2 regions of the Nocardia sp. NPDC058499 genome follow, and region 1 is predicted to be linked to the other one. Evidence: riboswitches for the same ligand, from Rfam matches in the RefSeq annotation. Region 1 holds a riboswitch; the other holds the start of a gene.
The links. A riboswitch is a leader RNA that binds a small molecule or an ion and turns the genes downstream of it on or off. The one in region 1 is predicted to bind thiamine pyrophosphate.

Region 1 (3,542 bases):
GAAACCGGCCGGATCCAGGTGGCGTCCCGGGCGCTGGGTGTCGCCGCGGCCGCCCTCGAGGATTCGCTGGCCTACGCGCAACAGCGCGAGAGTTTCGGCGAACCGATCTGGAAGCACCAGTCGGTCGGCAACTACCTGGCCGATATGGCCACCAAACTGACCGCCGCCCGCCAGCTCACCCGGCACGCAGCCGAAATGTACGACCGTGGGGAACGCTGCGATATGGAGGCCGGGATGGCCAAGCTGTACGCCTCCGAGGTCGCGATGGAGATCGCCCTCAACGCGGTCCGCATCCACGGCGGGTACGGGTACTCCACCGAATACGACGTCGAACGCTATTTCCGGGACGCCCCGCTGATGATCGTGGGCGAGGGCACCAACGAGATCCAGCGCAATGTGATCGCGGCCCAGCTCGTCGCCCGCGGGGGTGTGTGAACCATGCGGGTTTTCCAGGGAATCGAGGAGGTGGCGGCCGCGGTCGGCACGCACCTCGGCTTCAGCGACTGGATCGAGGTGACCCAGGCCCGGATCGACGCCTTTGCCGACGCGACCGGCGACCATCAGTGGATCCACGTCGATCCCGAGCGGGCGGCCGCGGGCCCCTACGGCAGCACGATCGCGCACGGGTACCTGACACTGTCGCTGCTGCCCGCACTGGGCGCCACGATCTTCGATATCGACGGCGTGCGGATGAAGATCAATTACGGCATGAACAAGGTCCGCTTCCCCGCGCCCGTACCGGTCGGATCGAAGATCCGGTGCGGCGCCCGGCTGGAATCGCTCGAACGGACCGCCAAGGGCGCGAACCTGATCACCACCTACACCATCGAGATCGACGGCGCGCAGCGTCCGGCGCTGGTCGCCGAGGCCATCCGCGTCCTGGTTGATTGAGGAGCGAATTCCCCATGACACGCGCAGCATTGGTGGCGCCCGTCCGCACCCCCGTGGGCCGCTTCGGCGGAGCGCTGAAAGATGTACCGGCCGTGACCTTGGCGACCACCGTCATCAAAGAAACCGTCGCACGATCCGGAATCGACCCCGAACGTATCGACGATGTCGCCCTGGGCCAGTCGTACGCGAACTCGGAAGCCCCGTGTATCGGCCGCTGGGCCGCCCTCGACGCCGGGCTGCCGATCTCGGTCGCCGGATTGCAGACCGACCGCCGCTGCGGCACCGGCCTCCAGGCATTGGTGACCGCCGCGATGATGGTGCAGACCGGCGCCGCGGAGGTTGTACTCGCCGGCGGCGTGGAATCGATGAGCACCATCGAGCACTACACGACCGGCGCGCGCTGGGGCGCCAAATCCGGTGGGCTGCACCTGTTCGACCGGCTCGATCGCGGTCGCGAACGTTCCCAGCCGGAATGGCGATTCGGCCGGATCAGCGGAATGATCGAAACCGCCGAGAACGTCGCGGCGAAATACGGGATCACCCGGGCGGAATCCGATCGGCTCGCCGCGGAAAGCCATCATCGCGCCCACGCGGCCTGGGAAGCCGGGCGCTTCGACGCCGAGGTCGTACCGGTCGAGGTCACCGATCGCAAGGGTGCGGTGACGGTATTCGCCCGGGACGAGGGCATCCGGCCCGAGACCAGCGCCGATTCACTCGGGAAGCTACGGTCCATCCAGCCCGGCGGCGTGGTGACCGCGGGTAACGCGAGCCAGCAGAACGACGCCGCCGCGGCGGTGCTCGTCGTCGCCGAGGACCGCCTCGACGAACTCGGTCTCGAGCCGATCGGCTTCCTCGAAGGCTGGACGGCGGCCGGCTGCGACCCCGCCCTGATGGGCCTCGGCCCCGTCGCCGCCGTGGACAAACTGTTCGCCCGCACCGGGCACGGCTTCGCCGACTACGACCTGATCGAACTCAACGAAGCCTTCGCCTGCCAGGTCCTGGGCGTGCTGCGCGGCTGGGGCTGGGACGACCGGGACAAGTTGAACGTCAACGGTTCCGGGATATCCCTCGGCCACCCGATCGGAGCCACCGGTGTCCGCATGCTGACCACGGCACTGCACGAACTCGACCGCCGCGGTGGCGGGCGCGCGCTGCTCACGATGTGTATCGGCGGCGGCCAGGGTATGGCGGCGTCGGTGGTATCGGCCTGAGCCCGAGACCGGGCCACTTGTCAAGCGACGCGCCACTGGTATGGTCGGATTCGTTCTGACACGGGGTGCTCCGCACGAGGCGGGGCTGAGATCACACCCGAGAACCTGTCCAGGTAATGCTGACGAAGGGATGTCTTGGCGTTGTCCGCGCATACGACGGAAACCGGCCGCTTCACCGATCACCTCTGGGACCGGACGAAGGCGCTGCGCGGCGCCATCGACGATCTCGAATTCCTCCGGTTGCTCGGCGCCGGCATCCTGCCGCCCGAGGTTTTCCGCACCTATATCGAGCAGGATTCGCTGTACCTGACCGGATATTCGAAGGTGCTGGCCATCCTCTCGGCCAAGGCACCCGATGCCGAGGCCGCACGGTTCTGGGCGAATTCGGCCGCCTCGGCGGTATCGGTCGAATCCGCCCTGCACGACGAACTGCTCGGTAGCGGGAAACTGCCCGCACGTGTGGGGGAACCGGAGCATTCGGCCGCCTGCCTCGGCTACGTGTCCTATCTGATCGCGACCGCCGCCACCGAATCCTATGCCGTGGGCGCGGCGGCGGCGCTGCCGTGTTTCTGGATATACGCCGAGGTCGGGCGGGATCTGGCCGCCCGCGCGGCCGCCGTCCTCGCCGCCGATCCCGACCACCCCTACGCGCGGTGGGTGGCCACCTACGGCGACGAGGAGTTCCAGGAATCGGCGGCCGCGGCCCGGACCATGGTCGACGCGGCGGCGGAGGTCGCGAGTGAACGGGAACGCGCGGCCATGAGGACGGCGTTCACCGTCGCCACCCGGTACGAGCTGATGTTCTGGGATACCGCCCTGCATCCGCAGCCGTGGCCCGCCCCGTGAGCGGCCGCCTCCGCCGGATCCTGGCCACGGCCGCCGCCGCGCTGGTAGCGCTGTCGGCGCTCACCGCCTGCACCGCGGGAACCGACGACGACACCATCCGCTTCGCTCTGGACTGGACGCCGAATACCAACCACACCGGGTTGTTCGTGGCACAGCAGCGGGGCTGGTTCGCCGAAGCCGGCCTGGACGTGGAGATCCTGCCGTACAACAACACGGCCGTCGATACGGTCATCGACGCCGGTAACGCCGAATTCGGTATCAGCACCCATAATTCGTCGACCTTCTCCCGGGCGTCCGGCGGGCATACGCTCTCGGTGCTCGCGCCGCTGCAACACTGGGCGACCGGTATCGGAGTCGAGGCGGACCGTGCCGATATCACATCCCCGAAGGACCTGGACGGCAAGACCTATGCCGGTTTCGGTGATCCGGGCGAGGTGGAAGCGCTGCAGCAGGTGATCCGCAACGACGGCGGTACCGGCGAATTCGAATCGGTCACCCTGGGGACTTCGGCGTACGAGGCGGTCTATTCCGGACAAGCGGATTTCACCGTCTCCTACCTCGCCTGGGAGGGGATCGAGGCCGAACACCGCGGCA
Region 2 (3,542 bases), on a different contig from region 1:
AGCAGAAATGCGCGGTTTTCGCCGGCTCCGCGGGCATCGTCTCGTCGTGGTATTCGCGGGCGGTATCGGGGTCCAGTGACAATGCAAACTGGTCGCGCCACCGGAATTCGAAACGGGCCTTCGACAATTCGTCGTCCCGTCGCTGCGCGTGCGGATGCCCCTTGGCGAGATCGGCGGAATGCGCGGCGATCTTGTAGGTGATCACGCCGGTCTTCACATCGTCGCGGTTCGGCAGGCCCAGATGTTCCTTGGGCGTGACATAACACAGCATCGCCGTCCCGGCCTGCGCGATCATCGCGGCACCGATGGCCGAGGTGATGTGGTCGTAGGCGGGCGCGATATCGGTGGCCAGCGGGCCGAGCGTGTAGAAGGGGGCCTCCTCGCACAGCTCTTCTTCCAGCCGGACGTTCTCCACGATCTTGTGCATCGGCACATGCCCCGGACCCTCGATCATCACCTGCACACCGTGCGATTTCGCGACCTTGGTCAGCTCGCCGAGTGTACGGAGTTCGGCGAACTGCGCCTCGTCGTTCGCATCGGCGATGGAACCCGGCCGTAAACCGTCGCCGAGCGAGAATGTCACGTCGTAACGCGCCAGGATTTCGCACAGTTCCTCGAAATGCGTGTACAGGAACGATTCCCGGTGATGGGCCAGGCACCACGCGGCCATGATCGACCCGCCGCGCGAGACGATCCCGGTGACCCGTTTCGCCGTGAGCGGCACGTACCGCAGCAGCACACCGGCGTGCACGGTCATATAGTCGACGCCCTGCTCGCACTGTTCGATCACGGTATCGCGGTAGAGTTCCCAGGTGAGCGCGGCCGGATCACCGTGGCATTTCTCCAGCGCCTGATAGATCGGCACCGTCCCCACCGGGACCGGTGAGTTCCGCAGAATCCATTCGCGGGTTTCGTGAATGTTCTTACCGGTGGACAGATCCATGATGGTGTCGGCGCCCCAGCGGGTGGCCCACACCATTTTCTCGACCTCTTCGGCGATCGACGACGACACCGCGGAATTACCGATATTGGCATTGATCTTCACCAGGAATTTCTTGCCGATAACGGTCGGTTCCAGCTCCGGATGCCGGTGATTGGCCGGGATCACCGCGCGTCCGGCGGCGACCTCCGCACGCACCACTTCCGCCTCGACGCCCTCACGCGCGGCGATGAAACGCATCTCGTCGGTGACGACCCCGGCCCGGGCCCACGCCAACTGGGTGCGCGGGCCGGCGACATCCGGTTTCGCCCAGGTATCGCGCAACTTCGGTAGTCCGGCCTCGAGATCGATGGTCGCCGAAGTATCGGTATACGGCCCAGATGTGTCGTACACATCGAAATTCTCGCCGTTGGTCAGCGCGATCCGGCGAACCGGTATCCGCAGACCGTCCACGTCCCGGTAGTGCTTGACGCTGCCCTCGATCGGACCCGTGGTCACGGAATCGACAGATGTAACCGTCATTTTTGCTCCCTACGCCGGCATTACCCGGTCAGGTTCATACGGTCGACGGCCCTGAACGCCCGGATGGGCTAGCCGTCCTCTCAGCCCGCTGGTGCGAGCCCCCGTGGGTGTGTAATTTTCCACCGCCGACCATACTGCATTTATGGCGTCGCTGTATTTATGGCGTCGCCTCCGGCGCCGCGGGGTCGGGGCCCTTTTGGCCCGGTTCTTCACTCCCGCCGGTCGGTCGCTGCGCTCCCTCCCTCTGGTCGCTCCAGAACCGGGCGGGCCGCGACCGGCCGGTGGCGAACTCTTCGCGCCCGGGTGTTCGTGCGGGTTTCAGCGGATGTGGGCGATAGGGTCGAACGGTGACGCTCTCGCATGGATCGCTGATGACCGTGGACGAGTTCGAAGAACTCGACGCCGCGGCTCAGCGCATATCCGAGGGACTGCGGCTGGAATACCTCAACGGCCTGCTCGCGGCGAAGGCGCGCCCGGACGCGAACCACAGCCGGGTCATCCAGTGGCTGGCCCGGTTCCTCGTACCGCGCAGATCGGAACTGTGGCTTTTCGCCGACCGCGGCCTGCGGGCCGGGCGCGGCGGGGGCAGCCGCGTCCGCCCGGACGCGATTCTCGCGCCCGCCTCGGCGTTCGCCGGCGATGGCGAATGGTCGGATCCGCAACCGGTGCTGATGACCATCGAGGTCACCTCCCGGGCGCAGCACACCGAACTCCGGGACCGCCTGGACAAACCGTTCCTGTACGCCGCGACCGGTATCCCGCTCTACCTGCTCATCGACCGCGGTTCCGCGGAGATCAATATCCTCAGCGAACCCGACGACGGGCGGTACGCCTCCCGGGTAACCCTCCCGTTCGGCACCGATATCGAAATCCCCGAGCCACTGAACGTCATCCTCGCCACCGACGCCCTACTCGACTGGACCTGAGTCGCCCAACTGCTCGCGTCGAATATCGAACTCCGCGATCACCGGCGCGTGATCACTCGCACCCTTGCCCTTGCGTTCCTCCCGGTCCACTCCCGCGTCCACCACGGTCGCCGACAGGGCCGGGGAGGCGAGGACGAAATCGATACGCATACCTTCTTTACGAGGAAAACGCAGCTGCGTGTAATCCCAGTACGTGTACACCCCGGGCCCGGGTGCGAAGGGCCGCATCACATCGGTGAAACCGGTCGCGGTAATGGCCGTGAACGCATCTCGTTCCGGTTGGGAGGTATGGGTTTTACCGCTGAAGAACTCGGTGGACCACACATCGTCGTCGGTGGGTGCGATATTCCAGTCGCCGACGAGGGCGGTCTCGGTTCCCGGGTTCTCGGCCAGCCAGCGGGCGGCGTTGTCGCGCAGGGCGGCGAGCCAGGCGAGTTTGTACTCGTAATGCGGATCGTTCAGAGCGCGGCCGTTGGGCACATAGAGGCTCCACACCCGGACACCACCGCAGGTGGCCCCGAGCGCACGTGCTTCGACCGTGGGCGTGCTGATCAGCGCCTCCGCGGCATCCCGGTCGAATCCGGGCTGATCCGGGAAGCCGATCTCCACATCCTCCAGCCCGACCCGCGACGCTATCGCCACCCCGTTCCACTGGTTGAGCCCCACATGCGCGACCTCGTAACCGGCCTCGGTGAACCGTTCGAACGGGAACTGGTCGTCGCGGCATTTGGTTTCCTGTAATGCCACGACATCGATGTCCTGGCGGTCCAGCCAGGCCAGCACGCGATCCTGCCGGGAGCGGATCGAATTGACATTCCAGGTGGCCAGTCGCAACTGAATTCCCGTCTGTGTTGAGATGTGCCGCGGCTACGGCGCCGGTACGGAACCGCCGGGCACGGCGTAGCGGTAGCTGTGATGGTCGAGGAAACCCAGCTCGCCGAAAAGTTCCAGTGCCTCCACATTACCGGCCTCGACCTGCACGTACGCGTGCGTTGCGCCACGGTCGCGGCCCCAGCGCAGTAGTTCTCCGCAGACCAGTGCGGCCAGTCCGTGGCGGCGGTGCGCGGCCAGTACGGCCACACAGGACAGCCCGACCCAGTGCCGGCCGTCCGAGGCGGTGGTGAGGGCGCCGCGGGCGATGGCGATGGGGCTGG

Region 2: linked by a shared signal. The riboswitch ahead of thiC (phosphomethylpyrimidine synthase ThiC) and the one ahead of ACFWPH_RS25550 (TenA family protein) in region 1 are both predicted to bind thiamine pyrophosphate.

The regions. Positions count from the first base shown of each region.
Region 1 is NZ_JBHXMZ010000009.1:159,043-162,584, forward strand. It holds gene ACFWPH_RS25535 (acyl-CoA dehydrogenase family protein) at 1-435, shown strand, start outside; gene ACFWPH_RS25540 (MaoC family dehydratase) at 439-891, shown strand; gene ACFWPH_RS25545 (acetyl-CoA C-acetyltransferase) at 906-2,102, shown strand; TPP riboswitch at 2,154-2,250, shown strand; gene ACFWPH_RS25550 (TenA family protein) at 2,244-2,948, shown strand; gene ACFWPH_RS25555 (ABC transporter substrate-binding protein) at 2,945-3,542, shown strand, end outside.
Region 2 is NZ_JBHXMZ010000004.1:260,175-263,716, forward strand. It holds gene thiC (phosphomethylpyrimidine synthase ThiC) at 1-1,462, opposite strand, end outside; TPP riboswitch at 1,452-1,577, opposite strand; gene ACFWPH_RS14860 (Uma2 family endonuclease) at 1,810-2,388, shown strand; gene ACFWPH_RS14865 (exodeoxyribonuclease III) at 2,371-3,222, opposite strand; gene ACFWPH_RS14870 (GNAT family N-acetyltransferase) at 3,256-3,542, opposite strand, start outside.